Regions from separate parts of the Ruegeria sp. CE12 genome, predicted to be linked through region 1. Evidence: riboswitches for the same ligand, from Rfam matches in the RefSeq annotation. Region 1 holds a riboswitch; the other holds the start of a gene.

Region 1 (7,426 bases):
GTGTGAGGACTGAGCATGTCCTGATGAAACGCCTCAACCGGGCGATGTGTGCGGTTCACCTCGGTCATGCGAACTCTCCCTGCACAAACCAGCCCGGATTTTGCGGGGTATAAAACAGCCAGAGCCGCCATCCCTGCCGTGTCTGAACCCGCCAGTAATCACGAACTCCCGAACGCCAGTTCTCATCCTCCAGCCACCATTCAGGGGCGATGCGTTCCGGTCCCGTGGCACGCTCGATTGAAAGCGCCATACGCCGCCAGCGAAACCTCTGCGGCGGACGTGATCCCGCCCCGGCAATCGACTCGGGCGGGAAAAGACGCAAAGGCCGTGGGCGCAAAGCCACCCATGCGCCGCCCGGCTCGGAATAGGCTGCCGGGGCCAGAATAGAGCTGCGCTCGGGGATATGACTGTCCGCAGGCAGGTACCGGTGAACGTTCTCCAGCCCGATGCGGTTTCCGATCCGGGTAATCAGATCATACACCTGATCCACACGCCCCGCTGAAACGTGGCTGATCTGCTGTACCGGCTGCGCCTCGACCTGTGTGGCCTCAATCCGCATCCGGTCGATACCAAAACCGGCATCGACCTCTCCAATCCCGCGTTCAAAAAGTGGGAGTATCCGGTTCGGATCACGCAACGGTCGGGCCAGACGCAATTCGACTGTCTGGCTGTCGTGATCCACACGATCAAGTGTCAGGCAAAGCCGACGCGCGCCGACCTCCTGTGCCTTAAGCTTCGCACAGAGCTGTTCCAGCAGCCGCTCGACCCCCGCCCTGACATCCGACACCAGCCCAATCGGTTCCGGCAAGGTCAGACGCACGCCATACCGTGGTGGATCAGCCAATGGCGAAATCTCTTCAGGCTGCGCCCCAAGCGCCTGATCCAGACGCATCAGCAGTTCCGGCCCCAAACGCCGGGCCAGCGGCGCACGTGATGTTGCTGCAAGATCCGAAATCCTGCGCAGTCCCAGCCGTTGCAAAGCAACCGACGTATCCTCCTGCAGCCGCAATGCCGCCACGGGCAACGCCCCTATCGCATTCAGGGTATCACCCCGGGCGGCCACGCCCTCTTGGTAATGTGCCAATGCCCAAGCCGCGCCCCGCGTATCGGCCAGTCCGATCCGCACCGACAGCCCGACCCGTGCCAGTCGCCTGCGCATATCCGCCAGCATCATGGGTTCCCCGCCAAACAGATGCGCGGAACCGGTCACATCCAGAACCAGCCCATCCCGCCCCTCCAGCCCCACCCAGGGGCAATAGCGCGTCGCCCAGCGCCGCAGGATATGCAGGAACTGCACATCGCCCTGCAGATCGGCAGGCTGGCTTTGCAGGTCAGGACAAAACGCACGGGCATCCGCATAAGGCATGCCGCTGTGCAGGCCCTGACGCTCAGCTTCGCCATTCAGACAATAGATGCGGTTGGCATTGTTCTGCTTGAGGGTAAGGGCGAACGGCCCCTGAACCGGATTCGCCCTGAGAACCCGGTCGCTGGGCAACCGGAAGAACCATAGCGAAGCAACGCGTTTTTGCACCCCTCTGAGCATACCTGACACCAAATGTTCTGTATTTGTTCTAAATAATCTTTCACCTTTACCATGTCGAGTCATATGGGTGAAATACCCAGCTAAATGACCAAGGGTTCCGGCTGAACCACTGACCGTCAGAATTGAGGTGCGACATGGACTACTCCCGCCATACCAGTGGCAGACACGACGAAATTATCGAGTTTTTCGGAGCTGTTTTCGCAGCCTCCGAAGGTGATGAGGAAGGTCAACTGATCGCAGGGCTGGTGAAAGACATTCTGGCAAAGACCAAACCTGGTGACATGTATGTCTTCACTGCCACAAATGGTGGCACTCTTACCGGGTGCATAATTTTTACCCGCCTCGAGTATGAGCAGGATGACCGCACCGTATTCATGTTGTCCCCTGTGGCCGTTGCAACAGGCCAGCAAGGGAAAGGCGTTGGACAAAAGCTCCTGACGTTCGGGCTGAGCGATCTGCGCGGGCGCGGCGTTGATGTGGTGATCACCTATGGCGATCCGAACTACTATTCCAAAGTTGGTTTTGAACAGATTACCGAGCAGCAGGCCCAGCCACCCATGAAGCTTCAATATCCGCATGGGTGGCTGGCACAGTCTCTTTCGGATCAGGATCTTGCGCCTTTGAAAGGGCCACCACAATGCGCCGAAGCGTTCAAAAACCCGGCTTATTGGTAGAACCCTCTCGACTATCATCCGATCACTAAATCGTAAGGCCGAAGCGCCCAGACCTATGTTGATCTATGCGCTCTAGCGCCCCTGGGGACCACTTCGTACCCCGGTTCTTCCGGCTCATCATCCAGCATTTCGGTCGGGAAACCCGGTGCGCGAATATCCAGTCCGGTGGCATCTTCCAGTCGTCTGATGATATTGGGCGACAGCTCGCGGTCACCATACCGGGCAATTCCGTCCTCGAAAATCTTGATCATCACCGGGTTCATCTCCAACGGCACCCCCGCACGATCTGCGACTTCCTGAAACAGCCCGATATCCTTTTTCACAAGATCCATTGTAAACGAGATATCACGTGATCCATTCAGGATGACCTGACTTTCGGTTTCATGCACAAATGAGGTTCCTGATGAGATCTTGATCGCCTCATAGGTCGTATTCAGATCCATCCCTGCAGCCTTGGCAGTGACCAGGGCTTCGGCACAGGTGATCAGGTTGGCGGTGGCCAGATAGTTGGTCAGCACCTTCAGAACCGAAGCAGACCCCAGGTCACCGGTATGCAGAATGCGGCGCCCCATGGTTGTCAGAAAGGGCAAAATCCGTTCAAATGTTGCGCGGTCACATCCGGCAAAAATCGAAATATTGCCCGTAGCTGCACGATGGCATCCCCCGGAAACAGGGCAATCTACTGCGGCGCCACCGCGTTCGATCACCATGGCACCCAACCGTTTCACCTCGGCCTCATCAGTGGTGGACATCTCCATCCAGATCTTGCCCGGACCAACCTCTGGCAGCATTTCCTGCATCACGGCATCCGATGCCGCAGGGGATGGCAAGCAGGTGATAACCGCATCACAATCCCGCATCAGTTGCGCCGGACCTTCAGCAGCCTTGGCACCCTGCGCAACAAATTCAGCAACCAGATCCGGGTTCAGATCATGAACTGTCAAATCAACCCCGTTACGCAGCAACGAACCCGAGAGCTTACCCCCCACATTCCCCAGACCGATAAATCCAACCTTCATTGCGAATCCTCCCTGTGGGCTATGCCCGAACCGTTTTCACGCGGAGTATTCACCTTGATAACCCACAAATGAAACGAATAATAATCGATCTTATGGGCAAAAATTTTTGGTGATAAATGGATCGTTTACCAAACCCTTCCTGGCTGCGTAGTTTCGAAGCTGCCGCTCGGCATCTGAATTTCACCGCAACCGCGCAAGAACTGGGTCTGACACAAACCGCGGTATCCCTGCATATCCGCTCATTGGAAGCCGAGTTGGGCCAACCTCTTTTCACTCGACAGGCAAGACGACTGGAATTGACCGAGCTTGGCCAATCCTATGCTTTGACCGTTCGGCGCGCTCTGTCTGACATAACCCTTTCGACCAACAGTTTGTTTGGCCCAGCGTCTCAGCAGACGCTGACCATTCGCGCGGCAATTTCAACCATGACTTATTGGCTGGCTGCCGAACTACCTGAATTCACCAGCCAACATCCCGATATCCCTGTGCGATTGGTGACTCACATCTGGAATGACACCATGGGTTCTAGCGATGTGGATATCGATATTCGGCTGGGCTATGGCGACTGGCCGGGGCTCAGGGCAGAGAAGCTTTCGGATGAATGCCTTGTTCCGGTTTGCAGATCCGGCACCACAGCGCCAAGCAAGGCAGAGTTCCGTGAAAGTCCTCTGATCCATATCCTTGGGTATGAAGACAACTGGGCGCGATACTTTGAGGCACATGGCATTCACCAGCCTGAACTTCAGTCTCAGTATTCGGCAGATACCACGGTCACCGCGTTGCAACTTGTGATGGCGGGGGCAGGCTACGCCACAATCCTTGAACGCTTTGCCCGGAATGCGATTGCGCAGGGTGCGCCCTTGCAGATCGCCGGACCACCGATTCCCTTTGCTCAGTCCCATTACCTGATCCGCTCAGATGGCGCGCCCCGCCCGACGGCCTCTGCCCGCCTCTTTGAGACCTGGTTGCAAGAACGGATCAAAGCGGATGCCGCTGACTGACCACTGCAAGTCGCTTTTCCATCCCGGTGATCTGAGAGCGCCTCCATTCGCTTGACAACGCCCCTTTGCTTGCCGCATGTCCCTTTCGTTGGTGTCTGTGCAAGCAGATGAAAAGGGAATGCATCAGCGGTATGGAATGCCGTCAAATGCAGCCGCCCCCGCGACCGTGACCGGAGAAGGTGCCCAAAGCCACTGGCCTGCAGGCCGGGAAGGCAGGACACCTGCCAGAGGATACCTCTGACATCCGCAAGCCGGGAGACCTGCCAACGCCCGAAGACCAGACCGGACGGGGTGTTCCGGTGTCGGGCCAAGGCCCGCGCATACCCCGTCCCCCGAAAACCGTGAAGGGGGGATGAGAGACGTGACCGAGACGACACCAGTTGAACTGCTGGTCTGCACCACCTGCCGGCGTGGCCTTCCTGTCGAGGAAGATGACCAGCGCCCCGGCACATTATTGCATAAAGCGCTGACCGAGGCCGAGCTGCCAGATGGCATTGATCTTAAGGCCGTTGAATGCCTTTCGAACTGCGATCAGGGGTGTTCGATCGTACTGCGTGGCGGACCATCCCGCTGGACCTTTGTGTATGAGAACCTCAACGAAACCGACCACGTCGAGACCATCGTCGAAGGCGTCACCAAATATCTCGCCACCGAAGACGGCCTTGTGAAATGGCGTGAGCGCCCTGAACATTTCCGCAAAAACTGTGCGGCCCGCATTCCCCCGATTGGAGCCCTGAAATGAGCAACCTCGAAAAACTTCCCGTTACTGTAATCACCGGCTTTCTGGGCTCGGGCAAAACCACACTGGTCAAGCACCTGATGCAGAACCCGCAGGGCAAACGTCTGGCCGTTGTTGTCAATGAATTCGGTGACGTTGGCGTCGATGGCGACATCCTGAAATCCTGCGCCATTCCCGATTGCCCGGCGGAAAACATCATGGAACTGGCCAATGGCTGCATCTGCTGCACCGTGGCCGATGATTTCATCCCCACCATCCAGGCGCTGATGGCGCTGGAACCGCGCCCCGATCACATCCTGATCGAAACCTCCGGCCTCGCCCTGCCCAAGCCGCTGCTGAAAGCGTTCGACTGGCCCGATATTCGCTCGAAAATCACCGTCGACGGCGTGATCGCTCTGGCCGATGCCGAGGCCGTCGCGGCCGGTCGGTTTGCTCCGAACGTTGAGGCGGTGGACGCCCAGCGCCTAGCCGATGACTCGATCGACCACGAAACGCCGCTGTCTGAGGTGTTTGAGGATCAGATTTCCTGCGCGGATATCGTCCTGCTGACCAAGCCCGATCTGGCTGGCCGCGAAGGTGTGGCGAAGGCCAAAGAAATCATCGCCGCCGAAGCTCCGCGTCCCCTCCCCGTCGTCGAAGTTGCCGAAGGTGCTGTCGACGTGCGAGTCGTGCTGGGTCTTGAAGCCGCAGCCGAAGATGACATGGAGGCTCGCCCGTCGCATCACGACGGCCATCACGACCACGAGCATGACGATTTCGAAAGCATCATTGTCGAGTTGCCAGAACAGACCGACCCGGTTCAACTGGTCGCCAATATCGAACGTCTAGCGAACGAGCTGAACATCCTGCGTGTCAAAGGCTATGCTGCCGTTCAGGGCAAACCGATGCGTCTGCTGGTGCAGGCTGTAGGTGCGCGTGTGCGTCACCAATACGACCGACCATGGGAACCCGGCGAGGAGCGCCGCTCGCGTCTGGTCGTGATTGCCGAGCATGACGACATCAAAGAGGCTGCGATCCGCGATATCCTCGTAGGTGTAGCCGAGGCTGCCGAGTAAGCTATGCATGTCGTCTTCCGCGAAAGCCACGGGTTAGAAGAAACCGAAACCCCGACCGATCTGGGCCAGAGCCCAGCGGATCTGGTGGTGCTGTCCTTCTCGGACAGCGACCTTGGCGCTTTCGCGGCAGGCTGGCATCGCGGTGGCGGTGCCGAGGGGCGGATGCCGACGATGCGGCTGGCCAACCTGACCGCACTGAAACACCCCTTGTCAGTTGATACCTATGTTGAACAGACGCTGGAGGGCGCGAAGGGCATCCTGATCCGATTGATCGGCGGCGTGCCGTATTGGTCCTACGGGTTGCAGCAAGTTCTGGCGCTGGTACAATCCAAAGGCATCGCGCTGGCTGTGTTGCCTGCTGACGGGCGTGAAGATACGCGGTTGGACGACTATTCAACGCTACCAGTTTCGACGCTGCGCCGACTCGCGCATCTGTGTGACACCGGTGGAGAAGTGGCCGCGCAAGCTGCGCTGGCCCAGATGGCACTGGCCGCGGGGCTTTATGCCGGGCCGGTGATGGGTGCAAAAACCCTGCCAGAATGCGGAGCTTGGTGCCCCGATCGCGGCGTTATCCCGGTAAACAAGGCCTTCTCGGGCGGGGCGAAGCGCATCCTTGTGAGCTTCTATCGGGCCTATCTGACCTCGGCGGACACTGCGCCGATCGCAGCCTTGATCCGCAGCTTACGAGACCGTGGTCTGGACGCGGTTGGGCTGTTCGCGCCATCTTTGAAAGCGCCCGCAGCCGCCGATTGGCTGCGTGAACAGGTTGTTGCCCTGAACCCATCCGCAATCATCAATGCCACTTCATTCTCGGGCAAAGGCGCGTCGGGGACATCTCCCTTGGACGCTGCTAATGTGCCAGTGTTTCAGGTTGCTCTGGCGACCTCGCGCCGCAAAGCATGGGCTGAGGCGGAACGCGGTCTTTCGCCTGCCGACCTCGCCATGCACGTGGTATTGCCCGAAGTGGATGGACGTATCTCGGCCGGTATCGCCTCTTTCAAAGAGCCCGGCAAACACGACCCGCACCTTGAGTATTCTCGCTTTGCCCATCGGGCTGAACCTGAACGGATCGAAGCGATCATCGACCGTGTAACTGGTTGGTTGAACCTGAATGACCGGCCCAAAGCAGATCAAGTGCCCGCTCTGGTGCTGTCCACCTATCCCGGCAAGGACTGGCAGATGGCCCATGCGGTGGGCCTTGATGCACTGGCCTCGGCCGAGGCGATGCTGGCCGATTTGCAGGATGAAGGCTATGACACTGCACCCGCAGAGCCGATTGCCGAAACTCTGCTGGACGCCCGCATTTCGTGGCCGCTGCAGGATTACCTCACCGCACTTGCCCAGTTGCCCGAGCAATTACGTTCAGATCTGAAAACCGTCTGGGGCAACCCTGAA
Region 2 (7,426 bases), on a different contig from region 1:
CCTTGTCATCCTCGAGCCGGTTCCAGTTGATGGCGCGGGGGATATTGGTTTGGATCATATCTTTCATATCGTTTCCCCTTACAACGAGCAGGATACGCAGCCCTGCACCTCGGTCCCTTCAAGGGCCTCCTGGCGCAGACGCACGTAGTAGATGGTTTTGATGCCTTTCTTCCATGCGTAGATCTGAGCGCGGTTGATATCGCGGGTCGTGGCCTCGGCCGGGAAGAACAGGGTCAGCGACAGGCCCTGATCCACATGTTCGGTCGCCGCCGCATAAGTGTCGATCAACGCTTCGGGGCCGATCTCATAGGCATCGCGGTAGTATTCGAGGTTGTCATTGTTCATGAACGCAGCTGGGTAGTAGACGCGGCCGATCTTGCCCTCTTTGCGGATTTCGATCTTGGACACGATCGGGTGAATCGAAGAGGTCGAGTTGTTGATATAGCTGATCGACCCGGTCGGCGGCACCGCCTGAAGGTTGCGGTTATAGAGGCCATGCTTCATCACATCAGCCTTCAGCGCCACCCAGTCATCACGCGTGGGTAGGGTCATGCCGTCAAACAACGCCTTCACCCGATCACTTTCAGGCAGCCAGTCGCGGGTGGTGTATTTGTCGAAGAAGGTGCCTGAGGCATAGTCAGAGTCCTCGAACCCCTTGAACGATGTCTTGCGCTCCTGCGCCAGATCGCAGGAGGTGCGAATGGCGTGATAGGCCACGGTGGCAAAATAAACGGATGTGAATTCAACACCTTCGGGCGAGCCATAGTGGATATGTTCGCGCGCTAGAAATCCGTGCAGGTTCATCTGACCCAGACCAATCGCGTGGCTTTCATCGTTGCCACGGCGCACAGACGGTACCGAGTCAATTGCCGACATCTCGGACACCGCCGTCAGCGCCCGGATCGCGGCTCCGACGGTACGACCCAGATCGCCGCCATCCATCGCTTTGGCGATGTTCAGCGAACCGAGATTGCACGAGATATCCGTCCCCAGATAGGAGTAGCTGAGGTCATCGTTGAACTCGGACGCCTCATTGACCTGCAGAATCTCTGAGCACAGGTTCGACATGTTGATCCGGCCCGCGATAGGGTTCATCCGGTTCACCGTGTCTTCGAACATCACGTAGGGGTAACCGGATTCGAACTGAATCTCAGCAATGGTCTGGAAGAATTCCCGCGCGTTGACTTTGGATTTACGGATTCGCTTGTCATCGACCATCTCGTGATACTTCTCGGTCACCGAGATTTCCGAGAGCGGCACGCCATAGACCTTTTCCACGTCATGGGGCGAGAACAGGTACATATCGGCGTTCTTCTTCGCCAGTTCGAAAGTGATGTCAGGGATCACCACGCCAAGGCTCAGCGTCTTGATGCGGATTTTCTCGTCCGCGTTTTCGCGCTTGGTGTCGAGGAAGCGCATGATGTCCGGGTGATGCGCGTTCAGATAGACGGCCCCAGCGCCCTGACGCGCGCCCAGCTGGTTGGCGTAGGAGAAACTATCTTCCAGAAGTTTCATCACCGGTATTACGCCCGAGGACTGGTTTTCAATGCCCTTAATCGGCGCGCCATGTTCGCGAATGTTTGTCAGCAGCAGCGCAACACCTCCGCCGCGCTTGGACAGTTGCAGGGCCGAGTTGATGCCGCGACCGATGCTCTCCATGTTGTCCTCAAGCCGCAGCAGGAAGCATGAAATCAGCTCACCACGTGAGGCTTTGCCTGCGTTCAGGAAAGTCGGTGTGGCAGGTTGGAAGCGGCCTTCGAGGATCTCTTCCATGAAAGACATGGCCAGCGCCTCATCTCCGCGCGCCAGCGCCAGAGCGGTCATGACGACGCGGTCTTCGTAGCGTTCAAGATAGCGCTGCCCATCTCGGGTTTTCAGCGTGTACGAAGTGTAATACTTGAACGCGCCCAGAAAGGTCGGGAAACGGAACTTCTTGGCATAGGCCGCATCCCAGATCTTGCGCATGAAGTTCTTGGAATACTGGTCCAGCACGGCCTCTTCATAGTAGCCTTCGGACACCAGGTATCCCAGCTTTTCGTCCAGCGAATGGAAGAACACGGTATTCTGGTTCACGTGCTGCAGGAAATACTGCCGCGCGGCCATGCGGTCCGCGTCAAAGCGGATCTTCCCCTCACCATCATAGAGGTTCAGCATCGCGTTCAGCGCGTGATAGTCCTGCTCGTTTACGCTGCTGTCGAGCATTGGTGTCTCCCTAATTTTTCCAGCCCTGCGCGGACGCGGGCGATGTCTGTGTCAGTGCCCGCCAGCTCGAACGAATACAGCAGCGGCACTTTGCATTTCTGGGCGATGATGCGACCAGCCAAGGCGTATGTCGCACCAAAGTTACGGTTGCCTGTACCGATCACCCCGATGATCCCGGCGCGGCGGGCCGGGTCGTTCAAAAAGCGGATCACCTGTTTCGGAACCGCCCCGCGTCCTTCGCCGTCGGAATAGGTCGGGCAGATCAGAACATAAGGATCTTCAGGGTCCGGCAGCGGGTCCATCCCAGTTGGAATGCGGAAAGAGGTCAGGCCCAGCCGCGAGATAAAGCGGTGGGTGTTTCCGGATTTCGATGAGAAATAGACCAGCGCCGGGATCGGCGCAGTCATAGATCAAACCAGTTGGGCGATCATGTCCGGGCGAAAGCCCGACCAGTGGTCACTGCCGGCCACAACGACTGGTGCCTGGCGATAGCCCAGCTCGGTCACATGGGTCATGGCGCTGTCGTCCTGCGTCAGGTCCACGACATCATAATTGATGCCTTTTGCATCCAGCGCTCGGGTGGTCGCGGTGCATTGTACGCAGGCGGGTTTGGAATATACGGTAATGCTCATTTATCCTCTGTCCTTTTAATCAAAGCCGAGGACGCCATGGGCAAACAGGCCCGTCAAACGCCCCCGAACCCTCCGTTCGTGGTTATCATTCGAGCTTGCGGCAGGTCTCCTGGCTCGCGGATCATCGTTCGGTCTGGCCTTCCCAAAAGCGTGCTTTCAGTGGCGTGTTCAGCCGAACTCTCCGCTCACAGTTGCGGGGGCAGCGCCGGTTTTTCACCGGTTTCCCTCTTAGCTTTCGACAGGAATCGAAAGAACCGAAGCAACACTATATTGGGTTTCACCAGGGCAAGTTGTCAATATATAGAGTGAAGTGTGGCGAACTTCTTTGTCCGCTCGTGCAGGTTCTGGCAAAATACCAGCGATCAGCAAGCACGTACTCTTGTCGAATCAACTTTGCTTGTGTTTTTTCGCCGTGATGGTTCCTTGAGGTGATTGCCGCAAGGATAAAAGGGAATTCGGTGCGGACGTTTGTCCAAATCCGAAACTGCCCCCGCAACTGTAAGCGGTGAGCAACCCGTCAGAGCCACTGGATCGCCCAAGATCCGGGAAGGGACGGCAAGCTTTGATCCGCAAGTCAGGAGACCTGCCATCATCTGGATGTAACCAACCGGGCGGAGGGCCCGAGGAGGATGAGATGATGGATATCTTCGGGCCAGTGCATTGTGCCGACCTGCCTCCTGTTTCGGGGCAGAGATGGACGCATTTATCTATTTGATTTCGGCAAATTACGTCAGCCAATCCCGGTTCTGCCACCTTGCAAACGCTCTGATTGAGGCCGCGCCTACAGAAGCCCGCGCTGTCAGGTTGGAGGCATCCGGTGATGGGCTTTGGCATGCTCTAGATGATCTCACGGAGCAGGGAGCCAAGCGCATCGAGTTGCGTCCAATTGGCTTGCCGTTTTCCCAGAGCCTCGAAAACTGGTTGCCAAATGCGGCAGCAAGCTGGTTGCACAGGCGGACAAAAAACACACCCAAGCTGTTCTTCGCCAAACCGCTGCAAATGGATTCAGACGTCATTCGGGCTGCCGCAAATGCAGATGTTCTGCTGAAACCGATTAGGCCGAAACCTTCCGGTGAGCTCGGCAAAGGGTGGGACAGCCCTCCTGCCTTTCGCCACCATCTACTCGTTTGTGCAGGCCCGCGATGTCACCTGAAAGACGCCCCCAATCTGGTGGATGCGCTCAAAAAAGAAATCGGCCATGCAGGTAAAAGTTCTGAATGTCTGGTGACCACAACCGGCTGCCTGTTTCCCAGTAATGCCGGGCCAGTGATCGTCCACTATCCACACGGCGATTGGTATCGCGTGGAGAGCCTGGACGACATCCGGACCTTTGTTTCTCAGGCGCTTTGCGCCGGAACCACTCCTCGATCACTGCTTATTCATCAAACAGGAGATACCCATGAACCTGCTTAAATTCATCATGCCGCTTGGATTTGTCGCGGCTACAGCCCAGGCCGATCCGGTCACCGTACAAAGCTGCGGGATCGATTACACCTTCGACAAGGCGCCAACACGGGCGATTACCCTGAACCAGCAAGCGACCGAAGTGATGCTGGCGCTTGGGCTTGAAGGTTCGATGGTTGGTACCGCTTATCTGGACGATGAAATGCCAGCCCAGTGGAAAGCGGCGTTTGAGTCCGTCCCGGTCCTGGCCGAGAAATACCCGGCTGGAGAGGTGGTACTGGCCAATGAGCCGGATTTTCTGTTCGCGGGTTTTGGGTCCGCATTTTCCGAAGACAATCTTGGATCAGCGCAGAAATGGCATGATCTGGCAATCGGTACCTACCTGGTTGACGCATCCTGCAAGGAAGCGCATCCGAAGGATGTACCTTTGACCATCGAACCGATCCTGAACGACATCGAAAAGATCGGGCAGATTTTCGATGTTGAAGATCGCGCGGGCAAGCTGATCGCTGAGACCCGTGTGCGTATCGAGGCGGTTCAGACTGACCCGGAAGGGGCTGGCCGTACGGCGTTTATCTACGACAGTGGCGATGAGACACCTTACTCGATCGGTTGCTGCGGAGGGCCTGCTTTGGTCGCAAGAACCGCCGGGCTGAAAAGCATCAGTGACGATGTCGAAGGCACATGGGTCGATCTGGCATGGGAACGCGTGGTCGAGGCAGACCCCGATGTGATCCTGCTGATCGACGCGGGCTGGTCTTCGGCGGACGAAAAGCGTGCTTATATGGAAAGCGATCCGGTCTTGTCCGAATTGACCGCTGTTAAAGAGGGTCGCTTCGTCACAGTTCCGTTCTCTGAAACCCTTCTCGGGATGCGTTTTGCCGATGGTGTTGAGAACCTGAACGCCCAACTGGCGGAACTCGAGTAAATGCAATCCCGGTTCCTGGTCCTGTTTCCCACGGCTATGGTCGTAATGGTGCTTGTCGCCATTGCGGGCATTCTGTGGGGGACAGCCGACATAAGCTGGTCGGATCGTGTAGCCATTCTGATGCGCAATGAGGATGCCCCGCGGGGGCTGTCCCTGATTGTGTGGCAGTGGCGCATCCCGCGCGTATTGGCAGTTGGACTGATCGGGGCCGGGCTCGCCCTTGCTGGCGCTTTGATGCAAACGGCCCTGCGCAACCCGATGGCAGACCCCTATCTGATGGGTCTGTCATCCGGTGCTTCTGCGGCAGCGGTCGCGGCGATCATCTGGTTGCCGTCCGAAGTGACCGAAACCGTCGGTGTCCCCCTGATCGCGTTTTCAGGTGCAGCGCTGGCGTTTCTGATGACGCTTGGACTGTCTCAGCAACGTGGGCGTCAGCTTGATCCGCTGATTGTTATACTGGCGGGCGTTGCAGTCTCGCTGATGTTCCAGTCGGTGACGGCCTTTTTCCTATATATTGGGGACCCACATGTTACCCGTAACGCTCTGGGCTGGCTCATGGGTACGGCGGCGGGCACAGAGTGGCGAGAGTTGCCCTTGCTTGCGCTGGCACTTGTGGTGATTGCTGGCATGTTCCTGATGCGCGCAAATGCTCTGGACGCGACCTTGTTGGGGGAAGAGCGCGCTCAGGCACTGGGAATTCGCACAGGGCGTCTGCGTGTCATGATATTCGTGGCAACGGTTGTGCTGACCGGTTTGGCGGTTTCCGTCGCCGGTATCGTCGGCTTTATCGGCCTGATTGTGCCACATATGGCGCGGCTGTTGGTTGGTGCGCGGCACAAGGTTCTACTACCCCTGTCGATGGTGCTGGGGGCGATTGTTTTGATTGCTGTCGACCTTCTATGTAGAACCCTGCTGGCGCCCGAGGAACTGCCGCTTGGTGTGCTCCTGGCGCTGTTTGCGGCACCGCCTTTTATCCTGATACTGAGAGGGTTGCGCCGTGCAGTCTGATCCCGCACTCGATATCCGCAACCTGTCGGTTGACGTCGGTGGCAGGCCATATGTTCAGGGCGTTTCTCTGGCCGTCCCCAAAGGAGAGGTGCATTGTTTGCTTGGTCCTAACGGGGCGGGTAAGACCACTGTTCTTCGTACGATCTACCGCGCTGAGTGCCCTGCAGCAGGTGAAATCGCTGCAGATGGTCGCGATATTGAAGACTATGCCTATCACGAATGGGCGCGGAAATGCGGTGCGTTGGTGCAAAGCTCTGGTTTGCTGGCCGGGTTGACCCCATCGGATATCATTGAAATTGGTCTGTCCGCTCTTGGCCTGGACGGAGTTGATCTGGTTCTATGCAGAGATGAAGCACTTAAGCTGGTGGGGCTAATCCAAAAGCGGAACCAGCCTGCCGATCGCCTGTCTGGCGGAGAACTTCAGCGGTGTTACTTTGCTCAGTTGCTGGCCTGTGACCCGGAAATCTACATTCTGGATGAGCCGACCAACCATCTTGATCTCCACTACCAATTGGTGCTGTTGAACGAGGTTAAACGGCGAGGCCGGACGGTTCTTATGACCCTGCATGATTTGAATTTAGTGGCACGATATTGCGATCATGTGCATTTGATGAGCAACGGAATCATCGTCGACCAAGGAAAACCGGCAGATGTCCTGTCACGCCAGAACCTGATGGAGCATTTTTTGGTCGACGCACATCTCAACATGCAGTCTTTGGTGATCAATGGTCCGGTGATGAGGTAGTTGTTAGTTTGCTCATCATTGAAGCAGACCGGGTTGGGTCAGAAAGGTCCCGATTTTGATATGAAGGTTTATCTCGATGAGAGGTGGGGCAACTGGGTGTGAAACACAAACCGCTTCATCGGGATCGGAACGAGACCGGCTCGGCGTGACGAAAAAGTTGCCCATTGCTGTCGGTTCAAATGAATTTCGTGCGCGCGTACGATGCTGTCATCGTGTTGATTTAAAGATGGAGATTATCCACTTCCTAAGCGCCTGTTAGGAAACTGGTCCCAAATCTCACTCAAGTAAGAGGGCACCGCTTAGGTCAAAGTGTTTGGGGAACATTGCCTGCAGAAATCGAAAAACAATTCTCATTGCCTCGGTGCGATCAAATGAATCCGGGTGGAGCAGATAGTCGGTCCACATGCCTTCCAACATGGCGAGTGTGCCGTGGGTTGCATCCCGTGCAACCTGATTGGCATGTTCGATTTCGGCTTCTTTCGCAATTCGCGCGAATGCATTGAAGAC

The links. A riboswitch is a leader RNA that binds a small molecule or an ion and turns the genes downstream of it on or off. The one in region 1 is predicted to bind cobalamin.
Region 2: another riboswitch for cobalamin. It lies ahead of ACR0IO_RS09050 ((2Fe-2S) ferredoxin domain-containing protein); the one in region 1 lies ahead of ACR0IO_RS05140 (DUF1636 family protein).

The regions. Positions count from the first base shown of each region.
Region 1 covers NZ_JBQFRS010000002.1:64,426-71,851, reverse strand. The annotation lists gene ACR0IO_RS05165 (error-prone DNA polymerase) at 1-68, opposite strand, end outside; gene ACR0IO_RS05160 (Y-family DNA polymerase) at 65-1,543, opposite strand; gene ACR0IO_RS05155 (GNAT family N-acetyltransferase) at 1,678-2,217, shown strand; gene ACR0IO_RS05150 (NAD(P)-dependent oxidoreductase) at 2,271-3,236, opposite strand; gene ACR0IO_RS05145 (LysR substrate-binding domain-containing protein) at 3,353-4,237, shown strand; cobalamin riboswitch at 4,310-4,519, shown strand; gene ACR0IO_RS05140 (DUF1636 family protein) at 4,590-4,979, shown strand; gene cobW (cobalamin biosynthesis protein CobW) at 4,976-6,031, shown strand; gene cobN (cobaltochelatase subunit CobN) at 6,035-7,426, shown strand, end outside.
Region 2 covers NZ_JBQFRS010000003.1:74,909-82,334, reverse strand. The annotation lists gene nrdF (class 1b ribonucleoside-diphosphate reductase subunit beta) at 1-67, opposite strand, end outside; gene nrdE (class 1b ribonucleoside-diphosphate reductase subunit alpha) at 79-2,202, opposite strand; gene nrdI (class Ib ribonucleoside-diphosphate reductase assembly flavoprotein NrdI) at 2,184-2,597, opposite strand; gene nrdH (glutaredoxin-like protein NrdH) at 2,613-2,834, opposite strand; cobalamin riboswitch at 2,917-3,108, opposite strand; cobalamin riboswitch at 3,234-3,439, shown strand; gene ACR0IO_RS09050 ((2Fe-2S) ferredoxin domain-containing protein) at 3,528-4,247, shown strand; gene ACR0IO_RS09045 (ABC transporter substrate-binding protein) at 4,234-5,166, shown strand; gene ACR0IO_RS09040 (FecCD family ABC transporter permease) at 5,167-6,174, shown strand; gene ACR0IO_RS09035 (ABC transporter ATP-binding protein) at 6,164-6,919, shown strand; gene ACR0IO_RS09030 (TetR family transcriptional regulator C-terminal domain-containing protein) at 7,196-7,426, opposite strand, start outside.